DNA from 3 places in the Delftia sp. GW456-R20 genome. Region 2 is predicted to be linked to each of the others. Evidence: predicted binding sites of a transcription regulator. Region 2 holds the regulator's gene; each other region holds the start of a gene.
What was found. Region 2 encodes LexA, which represses DNA repair genes until DNA is damaged. Its sites were predicted from a motif close to ACTGTATNNNNATACAGT; they were not measured.
Positions count from the first base shown of each region.

Region 1: the regulator LexA is predicted to act here: its motif matches at 2,341-2,358, upstream of A4F85_RS27750 (VRR-NUC domain-containing protein).
Region 3: the regulator LexA is predicted to act here: its motif matches at 2,722-2,739, upstream of A4F85_RS01000 (DNA topoisomerase IV subunit B).

Region 1 is NZ_LWCN01000005.1:859,225-863,431, forward strand. Features, by position in the region: gene A4F85_RS27745 (helicase C-terminal domain-containing protein) at 1-632, opposite strand, end outside; gene A4F85_RS27750 (VRR-NUC domain-containing protein) at 629-2,305, opposite strand; gene A4F85_RS27755 (SDR family NAD(P)-dependent oxidoreductase) at 2,415-3,227, opposite strand; gene A4F85_RS27760 (CocE/NonD family hydrolase) at 3,310-4,207, opposite strand, start outside.
Region 2 is NZ_LWCN01000004.1:556,241-560,447, reverse strand. Features, by position in the region: gene A4F85_RS08075 (FecR domain-containing protein) at 1-163, opposite strand, end outside; gene A4F85_RS08070 (sigma-70 family RNA polymerase sigma factor) at 168-644, opposite strand; gene A4F85_RS08065 (hypothetical protein) at 893-1,315, opposite strand; gene lexA (transcriptional repressor LexA) at 1,477-2,151, opposite strand; gene A4F85_RS08055 (asparaginase) at 2,250-3,239, shown strand; gene adk (adenylate kinase) at 3,332-3,988, opposite strand.
Region 3 is NZ_LWCN01000001.1:240,730-244,936, forward strand. Features, by position in the region: gene A4F85_RS00995 (lytic transglycosylase domain-containing protein) at 1-702, opposite strand, end outside; gene A4F85_RS01000 (DNA topoisomerase IV subunit B) at 706-2,688, opposite strand; gene A4F85_RS01005 (MFS transporter) at 2,849-4,075, shown strand; gene A4F85_RS30795 (hypothetical protein) at 4,089-4,207, shown strand, end outside.

The sequences.
Region 1 (4,207 bases), on a different contig from region 2:
GCCTGCGCCATCAGGCACTGGCCGCCCTGCTGCGCGCGCGCCACGCGGTAGACGGCCACGGCCAGCTCGCGCTGGCCCGCGCGAAAGCCCTGCATGGGAAAGCGCAGCGCGGCCAGCGCCGCCTCGCGCGCCGCGCGGTGGGCGGCCTCGCTGCGCGCCCAGTCCAGGAACAGCGCGCACTGCTGCTCGAAGAAGGCGCGCAGCGTGGCCGCGTCTTCCTCCTGCACCAGCACGGTTTCCTCCGAGTTGCCCACGTTGAAATACACCAGCGCCACGCGCAGCCGCTGCAGGCCGCGCGCCTGGCACAGCAGATGGGCATAGATGCGCGCCTGGGCCCAGTGCAGGGCGCGGTGGTGGGCGCGCACGCCCTCGATCTGGCCCCGGTAGGTCTTGATTTCCTCGAGCTGGCCAGCCTGGGCGTCGAAGCCGTCGGCACGGCCGCGCACGCGCAGGTCGCCGTATTCGCCGGCCAGGCTGATCTCGGTCTCGTAGTCCTTGCCCCTGCGCGACTGCACCAGGCTGTGGCCGGCCATGCCCTCCAGCGCGCTGGGCGCGGGCGTGAAGCGCAGGTCCAGGTCGCCCGCGCGTGCCGTGAACTCGCACAGCGCGCGCACGGCCACGGTGTAGCTCACGCGGCCTCTCCCAGCGGCTGGCCGCGCCACTGCACATGGCACACGCGCACGGGAATGCCGTGCTCGGCACAGTACTGCAGCCAGCGGATCTGGTTGTCCTGCAGCTTGTCGCCGGGGGCCTTGGCCTCGACCAGTTCGTAACGGCGCTCGGCCGGCCAGAAACGCACCAGATCGGGAAAGCCCGTGCGGTTGGCCTGCACGTCGCGCAGCAGCCGCGCAAAGAACAGCTTGAGGTGGGCGGCTGGAATGCAGTCCAGCGCCAGCGCCAGCAGCGGCGCGCTCAGCGTGCCCCAGAACACGAAGGGCGACTGCAGACCCTGCTTGTCGGCATGGCGCTGCACGATGACCTCGCGCCAGCTGCCATCGTCCAGATGCGCCAGACATTCCTCGAACAAGGCTGCGCGGCGCTGCACGAAGTCGGGTGCGGACAGGTCGGCCGGGCCGCTCTGGAACGGGTGGAAGAAAGCGCCCGGCAGCGGCGCGAAGATGGCCGGCCAGCACAGCAGGCCGAACAGCGAGTTGATGAGCGCGTTCTCCACGTAGAACACGGGCTCGGAGTCGCTGTGCCAATGGTCGCGCAGCACGTATTCGACCGATGCGGGCCGCGCCGGCAGCTCCAGCTCCACGTCCATGCGCATCTGCGCCACCACGGGCGCCAGCGCCGCCGCACGCCCGCGCGCGCCCTGCCCCAGGCTGCGGCGCAAGCGCGGCAGCATGCGCGCCACGCGCTGCAGCTCCTCGTCGCTCTCGGGCTGGGCCTGGGCGGCCTGGGCCAGCGCCATGGCATCGGCAAAGCGCTCCATGCGCTCGTACACGCGCATGCGCCTGTGGCGGGCGCCGGGGTAGCGGCTTTGCGCATAGGCCTGCTCGGCACGCTCCCAGTCCTGCATGCGCTCGCAGGCCTGGCCTATGCGCAGCAGCACCTTGGCGCGGCGCTGCTCCAGCCAGGCATTGCCGCTGGCGCAGCCGGCCACCTGCTGCAGCAGCGCATCGATCTGCACGCCCTCATCCAGCGCCGCGCGGCAGGCCTGCAGGGCCAGGTAGCCATCGACATCGGCACGCGACTGGAAGGCCCGCGACGCCGCATCGAAGGCCACGGCCTCGTAGCGGAACACGCCCAGGTCGGCCAGCACGAATTCCGACCAGTCCTGGTAGAGGTTGCCGAAGAACATCAGCCGAAAGCGCTCGCACAGCGCACCCACCATCACGCGCCAGGCGGCTTCGCCGGCTCCGACGCCCTGGGGCTGCCATTGCGCATAGGGCCTGGGCGCCTCATGCAGGGGCTGCAGGGCCTGCAAAAGCTCGGCCTTGCGCAGGCCTGAGTGAACGGGTGCGCCTGCGAACAGCTGCAGCAGCTCGGGCTTGGTGTGCAGCGCAAACAGCTCCTCCAGCGCCATGGGGTGGTCCGCGTCCAGCCAGCCCAGCTCCAGCAGGGGCGCGGCCGCGTCGGCAATGGCGGGAATCTCTTCGTACACCAGCTTGCCGGCCCGAAACCACGGCCCGCGCCGCATCAGCAAACGCACCATCAGCGCCTGCGAGGGCTGGGGCAGCTGCGTGAAACGGGTGAGGAATGCCTGCTCGGGCGCGTCCAGCAGATCGCCGTAACGCTGGCCAATCCAGTCCAGCGCGCGCTGGAAGTTGTGCAGGTAGTAGAAGCGGTGGGGAGGGAGCATGGGCCTGGCAGATCGGGCAGCCAGGCCGCTCGAAAACTGTATCTTTATACAGTCATCATATCAAACCCGGTAGTGCTCACTTCGCGCAACGGACTTGCCCCGGGCAGGCTCATCCGGCCAGGAAGCCGCCATCGGTCGCCAGGCAGTGCCCGACCACAAAGGCCGCCTCGTCCGACATCAGCCAGACGACGGCCGTGGCCACCTCCTGCGGATGGCCCATGCGGCGCAGCGGCAGGCCCGCCGCCACGGCATGCATGTCGGCAATGCCCGAGCCCAGCATCATGTCCGTGACCACGCGGCCAGGGGCAACGGCATTGATGCGGATGCCGCGCGGCGCGTACTCCATGGCGGCGGCGCGGGTCAGCGACAGGGCCGCAGCCTTGGAGGCGCCGTACAGTGACAGGCCCGGGTTGGGATTGCGTATGCCGCTGACGCTGGTGTTGTTCACGATGGTGCCGCCGCCCGTGGCCAGCATGGCCGCCAGTTCATGGCGCATGGCGTGGAAGACCGCACGCACATTCGTATCGAAGACCTGGGAGAAGACCGCATCATCCTGCTCGGCCAGCGCGGCACGCCGCTCCTGGAAGCCCGCATTGTTGAAGGCCGCGTCCAGCCGCCCGAAGCGCGCCACGGCCTGCTCCACCACCGCCGCCATGTCCTCCTGCCGCGTTGCATCGCAGGCCAGGAAAAGGCCGTCTGCCCCTCGCTGCCGGATTTCCTGCTCCAGCTCCAGGCCCAGCTCACGGCGGCGCCCCGTGACCACCACGGCGGCGGCGCCCTCCTCGGCCATGCGCAGGGCGGTGGCCCGGCCTATGCCGCTGGTGGCGCCCACCACCAGGCAGACACGCCCCCGAAGCCGCCCCGATGGTGCAAGGGCCGGCAGGGGGCCGGCCAGTTCCAACTGACGCTGCTGCATGTCCATGGCGATGTTCCTTCGCAATTTGGTTGCATGGTACAACCAAATTGCGAAACATGCCAGGCAGCCAAACGCGTGTGCTCTCCGCCTAGACCGCCACCACCGGCAGCACGATGCGCGAGGCATGGCAGCCTCCCAGGTGCACGCTGTTGACCGCCACCTGCCTGGGCCCCGCACTGCCCTCGGGCGCGCCGGTGTTGGGGTTCACGTCGAAACGCGGGAAGTTGCTGCTGGAGATGTCCAGGCGGATGCGGTGGCCCTTGCGGAACAGGTTGGAGGTGGGCATGGGCTCGATGGTGATGGCCACCACCTCGCCGGGCGTCATCAGCTCGGGCTGCTCCCAAGAGTTGCGGTAGCGGCAGCGCAGGATGCCGTCGGTGATGTTCATCGCATAGCCCTGCGGATGATCGGCGCTGGGCGGGTACTGGTCGATGAGCTTGGCGGTGAAGTCCGTGTCGGGCGCGGACGAGGACACCTGCAGCTCGATGGTGATGGTGCCCGTGACCTCCAGGTCTTGCTGCAGCGGCTCGGTCTGGAACACCAGCACGTCGCCGCGCTCGGACAGCGGGCCGTAGGGCGGGCGGGCGGCGAAGGTGCTCTCGTGCGTGACCTGGTCGTAGGCGCCTGCGAACATCAGCGGCTCACCCGAGGTGATGGAGCCGCCCAGGGTGGGCACGGGGCAGGCCGGGTCGAAGCGGTAGCTGCGCACGCCCGGCTGCGGCGCGGGCTCGCGGGCCAGCCTGCCGTCGGCGTGCAGGTGCCAGGCCGTGGGCTGCGTGCCGGGCACGGGCCAGTGGTCGGCGCTGCGCCAGGCCCCGCCGTGGTCCAGCCGGCCCTGGGCCGTGCGCGCGCCCGATCCGCCGCCCATGCGGAAGTAGCGCACGGCGGCTTGCTGGCGCGCGGGCATGGGCCGGCCCTTGAGCCAGTGGTCGAACCAGGCCAGGCGCATGGCCACGTAGTCGTCGGCCAGTGCGCCGTCGAGCACG
Region 2 (4,207 bases):
GCACGCGCAGCCAGGCGCGCTGGTGGGCGGGATCGGCCTCATGCCATTTTTGCCAGTCCTGTTGCAGGCCCGCTGTGGCGGAGGCGCCGCGCAGTTTCACGTGCCAGGCGGCGGCCTCATGCAAGGCGCGGCGGTCGTTGCCTTCCAGATGTCTCTCGCCCATGTGGCTATGCCAGGACCAGGCAGCAATGCTCCATCGCCCGGGTCAGGTAGTTGCTGACGGTGCGCAGCGATACACCCAGGCGCTGGGCGATCTCTGGGTAGCTCAGTTCCTCGAACTGGGCCAGCACGAAGGCTTCGCGAACCTTGGGGGGAAGACCCTGGAGCATGCGGTCCACATCCAGCAGGGTTTGCTGGACGATGGCCTGCTCTTCGGGCGAAGGCGCCAGCGATTGCGGCAACTGGGCCAGATAGTCCAGATAGGACTGCTCCAGCGTGCGGCGGCGAAACAGGTCGGCGACCAGGCCCCGGGCGATGGTGGCCAGGTAGCGCCTGGGTTCGCGGATGTCCTGCTGCGGCAGGGGCGAGCGCAGCAGGCGCACAAAGGTGTCCTGGGCCAGGTCGGCGGCATCGTCACGGTTGCCCAGGCGTTTGCGCAGCAGGCTTTCCAGCCAGGGATGGTGGTTCTGGTAGAGGCTGTGCACGGAGAAGGCTGGGGCGGAGGAGGCGGGCGCAGTGGCAATCGCTGCTGCAAAAGATAATAAGAATGCTTATCAATTATCTTTCAGGCCGGCGCCCCTTCCGCAAAGAGGGCGTCCACTTGTTGCATGTGCGCTACAGGGGAGGCGCAAGCTTGTGTCTGCTTTGCGCAGGCCGATTACCCGTGCGGCACGCGGTCCGCGCCACCCAGGTTTGTGTCGTGCAAGGTGTGTCGCACACCTTGCATCGGGCCTCAGTTGGACGCTGATCCGCCGTGTGCCTCCATGCGCTCCAGCGCAGCGCAGACATCGGCCATTCGCCCGGAGATGAACAGGCATTCCGGCTGCTCCTGCGGCGACCGCTGGATGATGCGCAGACCTGAAGGCTGCTCCGGCGCGGATTGCAGGGCAGGCTGCGCCGGCAGCAAGGGCAGGATCAGCTGAGCATCTCCATGGTCTGCAGCGCGTGCGGCCTTGCCGCGGCGCTGCTGGCTGCGCCGGCGTGCCTTGCTGAAAGAGATCACGTTGGCGGGCTCGGGTGCTGCAGCAGGTAATGGCTGGCACGCAGGGGCTTGTGCAAGAGGCATGGCCGACTCCATGGCGGTCGCAGTCAGGCGGATGCCATGTGCCAGGCGCAGGAAGGAAAAAGAAGACAGTGTTGGCAGAGCGAATCCCATGTGACGACTCCTGTTGGCGTGTTTCAAAGAGGCATGGACACAGGCAGGATTGCGGTTTGCGGGCAAAGCTCCGCCCAGGGCGAAGCTCCAAGGCTTCGCGCCTACCACCTGGGCGGTGCGTGAATGGGGTGAGGCGGCCGGAGAAGGGCCGCCAGTCCGGCTTACATGGACATGCTGTTGCGGATCAGCCCCACGGCCAGGCCTTCAATGGCAAAGGCCTCTTCGGGGGCGACGCGGATCACCGGGTAATCGGGGTTCTCCGGCAGAAGTTCCACGCCCTGCGTGGTGCGGCGCAGGCGCTTGACGGTGACTTCGTCACCCAGGCGCGCCACGACGATCTGGCCGTTGCGGGCTTCGTGTGCGGACTGCACGGCCAGCAGATCGCCGTCCATGATGCCCGCGTCGCGCATGGACATGCCACGCACGCGCAGCAGATAGTCGGGGCGCGTCTGGAACAGGCTGGGCTCGACGGAATAGGTTTGGTCGATGTGTTCCTGCGCGAGAATGGGCGAGCCCGCCGCAACGCGGCCCACCAGGGGCAGCATCAGCGGTGCCAGGGCCGACAGCGGCAGTCCGAAGCTGGTGCCGCGCGCAGCATTGATGTTGCGCACGGTGTCGGTACGCAGGCGAATGCCGCGCGAGGTGCCGCTGACCAGTTCGATCACGCCTTTGCGGGCCAGGGCCTGCAGGTGTTCTTCCGCAGCGTTGGCGGACTTGAAGCCCAGCGTGTTGGCGATTTCCGCGCGGGTGGGAGGTGCGCCCGTGCGGGAGATGGCGGCCTGGATCAGGTCCAGGATCTGTTGCTGGCGGGCGGTGAGCTTGGGATGGTCGAGCATGGCGTGCGTCCGGTCCTTGAGGGCAGATGGCAGGCTGGGAGGCCATCTGATGATTTATACAGTATCTGTATTTTTAACCAGTTTTCCAAGAGGTGCAAGTGGGGCAGTCAAAGTTGGTGATTCTGGGCACGGGCGGGACCATCGCCGGCCGGGCGGATTCGCAGTCGCAGGGCGTGGGGTACAAGGCCGGGCAGATCACGGTGCAGTCGCTGCTGGAGGCCGTGCCGGACCTGGAGCAGCAGGCGCTGGGACCCGTGCAGACGCAGCAGATCGCGCAGGTGGACAGCAAGGATATGGACTGGCCCGTGTGGCGCGCGTTGCTGCGCGCCTGCACGCAGGCACTGGAGGATGCGGACACACGCGCCGTGGTGATCACGCATGGAACGGACACGCTGGAAGAGACGGCCTGGCTGCTGCACAGCCTGCTGCCGGCCACCAAGCCCATTGTGCTGACCTGCGCCATGCGCCCGGCCACGGCCCTGTTGGCAGACGGACCGCAGAATCTGCGCGATGCCGCGACCGTGGCTGCCAGCGGCGGGCGCAGCGGCGTATGGGTGGTGACAGGTGGCGAGGTGCATACGGCAGCCCAGGTGCAGAAGGTCCATCCCTATCGGCTGCAGGCAATGCGCTCCGTGGAAGGCGGGCCGCAGGCGTTGGTGGAGGAAGGGCGTGTGCGCTGGCTGGTGCCCGATGCGCCGTCCTCCCCCTCCGCACCGTCCATACGGGCAATGGTGCCTGTGACCATGTCATCTGATCTGCTGGCGCTGGATGAGCTGCCCTGGGTCGAGGTGGTGTTCAGCGGCGCCTTGGCACGTGCCAGCGGCGTGGATGCGCTGGTGGCGGCAGGCGTGCGTGGCATCGTCGTGGCTGGCACGGGCAATGCGACGGTTCACGAAGGTATGGAAGCGGCCTTGCAGCGTGCCCGCGACAGGGGTGTCTGGATCTGGCGGGGCACGCGCTGCGCTGAAGGCCTGCCCGTGGCCTCGGGCCTTGGGACCAACCCGGCAGAGGCTGATCTGGCGCAGCTGCCTGTGGCAAAGGCCCGGATTGCGATGATGCTGGCGCTGGCAGCACAGCCGCGCGATTGAGCCGGGCGGCGACGCCGGCATTTCTTCAGTTGCTGGCGGTCAACAAAAAAGCACCCGGCGGGTGCTTTTTTCGTTGCGGCACATGGCCTGCATCACTCAGCCAGTGCAGCCAGTGCGCGTTGGGTGATGTCCTCGACCGAGCCCAGGCCGCTGATGGCGCGGTACTTGGGCGCCGCTGCGGCTTCCTTTTCGGCCCATGCGCGGTAGTAGTCCACCAGGGGGCGGGTCTGGCTGCTGTAGACGTCCAGGCGCTTCTTGACGGTTTCTTCCTTGTCGTCTTCGCGCTGCACCAGCGGCTCGCCGGTCACGTCGTCCTGGCCTTCGACCTTGGGTGGATTGAACTTGACGTGGTAGGTGCGGCCCGAGGCGGGGTGGGAGCGGCGGCCGCTCATGCGCTCGATGATGGCATCGAAGGGCACGTCGATCTCCAGCACGTAGTCCAGCTTCACGCCGGCGGCCTTCATGGCGTCTGCCTGGGGAATGGTGCGGGGAAATCCATCAAACAGGAAGCCGTTGGCGCAATCGGCCTGGGCGATGCGTTCCTTGACCAGATTGATGATCAGGTCGTCGCTGACCAGTTGGCCGGCGTCCATCACGGCCTTGGCCTGTTGGCCCAGGGGCGTTCCGGCCTTGACGGCGGCACGCAGCATGTCACCGGTGGAAATCTGGGGGATGCCGTACTTCTGGCAGATGAAAGCGGCTTGCGTGCCTTTGCCGGCGCCGGGTGCGCCCAACAAAATCAGTTTCATGGAAGTCCTTGAGGAGAGTAGAAATTCTTGTCTGCCGGATCGGCCCACCGGGGCGGACAGTCCATGCGTCATATTTTTGTCGCGGGCAAGGATAGCACGCACAGGGCTAACACTGGCTTACACGCAGAGGGCAAAACTGTCGCCTGTGCAATCTCCAAAAACTGCGTTTTGCTGTCCGACAAAACCGCATGTGCAGTTGTGATGTGAATGGCGATGCCG
Region 3 (4,207 bases), on a different contig from region 2:
GATGGCCTGGCCCGCGCGCCGCACGGCGCCCTCGCCTGCGTTGTAGGCGGCCAGCACCAGGTCCAGCCGGCCGGGGAACAGCCCCATCAGATGGTTGAGGTAGCGCGCGCCGGCCGGCACGTTGACGGCCGGATCGGCCAGTTGCTGCTGCACGCTGCGCTGGCGGCTGGCCTCCACGCCGAAGCGCTGGGCCGTGGCCGGCATCAGCTGCATCAGGCCGACCGCCCCCTTGGGCGAGATGGCCTGCGCGTCAAAGCCCGACTCGACGGCGATCACGGCCTTGAGCAGGTCGTAGTCCACGCCCGTGTGGTCCGCCGCCTTGCGCAGATGGCCGCGCACGCTCTTGTAGCGCGGCGAGATGTCGAAGAAGCTTTGCAGCCGCGTATGCGCCTGCAGCCTGCGGCCGGCATCGCCGCTGCCGTCAGCGTCGGCGGCGGCCTCGGCCTGCACCATCGGGGGCTTGAGCCCCTGCTCGGTGCTGTCATAGACCGAGCCGCGAAAGTACAGCCTGTAGCGCTCGTCCAGCGCCTCGGCAGCGAAGTGCGTGATGCCGCGCTCGTCCACGAAGGCCCAGAGATCGGCATGCGCCGGCCGCGCCAGCCCCCACAGCGCCAGGGCCAGGCCCAGCGCCGCCAGCGCGCGCACCCCGGCGCCGCGCGCCAGGTGCGGGCGGTGCTTCAGGGCGGCGCGGAGCACAGTCATGGGTCAGATGTCGACTTCAATGGCGTCGCCATGGAGCTCCATGAGCTCGCGGCGCGCTGCGGCCTCGCCCTTGCCCATGAGCTTGGTGACGACCTGCTCGGCCGCCGCGAAGTCCAGGTTCATGAACTGCACGGGCAGCAGGCGGCGCGTGTCGGGGTTGAGCGTGGTCTCCCACAGCTGCTCCGCATTCATCTCGCCCAGGCCCTTGAAGCGGCTGATCTGGCATTTCTCGCGCGGCACGCCGTCCTTGGCCGATTTGTCCAGGATGGCGGTCAGCTCGCCCTCGTCCAGCGCGTACATCTTGGCCGCAGGCTTCTTGCCGCGCGCAGGCACGTCCACACGGAACAGCGGCGGCAGCGCCACATGGATGTGGCCGGCCTCGATGAGCTTGGGGAAATGGCGGAAGAACAGCGTCAGCAGCAGCACCTGGATGTGCGAGCCGTCCACGTCGGCATCCGAAAGAATGCAGACCTTGCCATAGCGCAGGCCCGACAGGTCGGGCGTGTCGTTGGGGCCATGCGGGTCCACGCCGATGGCCACCGAGATGTCATGGATTTCGTTGTTGGCGAACAGCCGGTCGCGGTCCACCTCCCAGGTGTTGAGCACCTTGCCGCGCAGGGGCAGCACGGCCTGGGTTTCCTTGTTGCGGCCCATCTTGGCGCTGCCTCCGGCCGAGTCGCCCTCGACCAGGAAGACCTCGTTCAGGCTCAGGTCGCGGCTTTCGCAATCGGTGAGCTTGCCCGGCAGCACGGCCACGCCCGAGCCCTTGCGCTTTTCGACCTTCTGGCCCGCCTTCTGGCGGGTCTGCGCGGCCTTGATGGCGATCTCGGCCAGCTTGCGGCCCCATTCCACGTGCTCGTTGAGCCACAGCTCCAGCGCGGGGCGCACATAGCCGCTGACCAGGCGCACGGCATCGCGAGAGTTCAGGCGCTCCTTGATCTGGCCCTGGAACTGCGGGTCCAGCACCTTGGCGTTGAGCACATAGCTGGCGCGCGCAAAGACGTCGTCCGGCATGAGCTTGACGCCCTTGGGCAGCAGCGAGTGCATCTCGATGAAGGCCTTGACCGCCTGGAACAGGCCGTCGCGCAGGCCGCTGTCATGCGTGCCGCCGGCGGTGGTCGGGATCAGGTTGACATAGCTTTCGCGCAGCGGTGCGCCGTCCTCGGTGAAGGCCACGCACCAGGCGGCGCCCTCGCCTTCGGCAAAGCTGTCGTGGTGGCGGTCGGCAAAGCCCTCGCCCTCGAACAGGGGGATGACCGCCTCGCCATGCAGGCTTTGCTGCAGGTAGTCGCGCAGGCCGCCCTTGAACTGCCAGGTCTGGGTGTCGCGCGTCTTCTCGTTGACCAGGGTCACCGAGACGCCGGGCATGAGCACGGCCTTGCTGCGCAGCAGGTGCATCAGCTCGCCCATGGGCAACTGGGGCGATTCGAAATAGCGGGCATCGGGCCACACGCGCACGGTCGTGCCCTGCTTGCGTTCGCCCGCGGCCAGCGGCCGCGACTGCAGGGGCTCGACCACGTCGCCGCCCGAGAAGGCGATGGTGGCCACCTTGCCCTCGCGGTGGATGCAGGCCTCAAGGCGCGTGGCCAGCGCATTCGTGACCGAGACGCCCACGCCGTGCAGGCCGCCCGAGAAGCTGTAGGCGCCGCCCTTGCCCTTGTCGAACTTGCCGCCCGCATGCAGCCGCGTGAAGACCAGCTCCACCACGGGCGCCTTTTCCTCGGGATGCATGCCGAAGGGGATGCCCCGGCCGTCGTCTTCGACGCTGTAGGAGCCGTCGGAATGCAGGGTGAAGCGGATTTTCTTGCCGAAGCCGGCCAGTGCCTCGTCGGCCGCGTTGTCGATCACCTCCTGCAGCACATGCAGGGGGTTGTCGGTGCGCGTGTACATGCCGGGACGCTGCTTGACGGGCTCAAGGCCCTTGAGCACGCGTATCGAGCCTTCGGAGTATTCGCTGGCGGAAGTGGGAGATGGTTTGACTGCCATGGGGGCGGATTGTAGTGCGCGGCCCGGCTCAGTGCTGGATGCATTCACAGTCATTGACAGTGACTATCCCGAAAAAGCCGCTGCCATCAAGGGCCGCGCTGGCGCATGGGAGACCCAAGCGGCACAGCGCAAAACCCGGAGTTTCGCTAAAGTTTGCCGCATGCAAAAAAACAACCAACCCATGTCCATGGTGCAGATACTGCTGTGCGGGGGCGCAGTCGTGACGCTGTCCATGGGAATCCGCCATGGCTTCGGCCTGTGGCTGCAGCCCATCACCCAGGAGATGGGCTGGACGCGCGAGTCCTTCGCGCTGGCCATCGCCATCCAGAACCTGTCCTGGGGCGTGCTCGGCATCTTCGGCGGCATGCTGGCCGACCGCTTCGGCGCCTTCCGCGTGCTCCTGGTGGGCGCGCTGCTATATGCGCTGGGCCTGGCCGGCATGGCCATGGCGCCCACGACAACCTGGTTCGCCCTGACGGCCGGCGTGGTGATCGGCGCAGCCCAGGCAGGCACCACCTATGCCGTGATCTACGGTGTGCTGGGCCGCCAGATTCCCGTGGCGCGGCGCAGCTGGGCCATGGGCGTGACGGCGGCGGCGGGCTCCTTCGGCCAGTTCTTCATGGTGCCCGTGGAAGGCAGCCTGATCGCGAACTTCGGCTGGTCCAACGCCCTGCTGCTGCTGTCGCTGTGCGCGCTGATGATCATTCCGCTGGCCTTCGGCCTGCGCGAGCCGGGCTTCCAGCCCGGCAACGCCCGTCCCGTGCGCGACCAGAGCGCGGGCCAGGCCGTCGCCGAAGCGCTGCGCACGCCCAGCTTCGTGCTGCTGACGGCCGGCTACTTCGTCTGCGGCTTCCAGGTGATGTTCATCGGCGTGCACATGCCCAGCTACCTCAAGGACTACGGCCTGGCACCGCAGGTGGCCAGCATCTCGCTGGCGCTGGTGGGGCTGTTCAACATCGTTGGCACCTACGTGGCCGGCAACCTGGGCCAGCGCCTGCCCAAGCGCTACCTGCTGTCCACCATCTACTTCACGCGCTCGGTGGTGATCGTGCTCTTCCTGCTGGCGCCGCTGACGCCCTGGTCGGTCTACATCTTCTCTGCCGCCATGGGCCTGCTGTGGCTGTCCACCGTGCCGCTGACCAATGCCACCGTGGCCCAGATCTTCGGCGTGCAGCATCTGTCCATGTTGAGCGGCATGGTGTTCTTCAGCCACCAGGTGGGCAGCTTCCTGGGCGTTTGGCTGGGCGGCTATCTCTATGACCACACGGGCAGCTACCAGGTGGTCTGGTACCTGGCCATCGGCCTGGGCGTGGCCGCCGGCCTGCTGAACCTACCCATACGCGAAGCCCCCGTGGCACGGTTGCGCGCAGCCCAGGCCGCTGCCTGACATGACGACATCCATGACGACATCCACCAGGCCCCGCCCACGCATCCTGCGCAGGCTGGCGCTGTGGGCCGCCGTGCTTATGGTGCTGGGCCTGGTCTTCATGCTCTACCTGCAGCCGCAGTTCATGCTGGG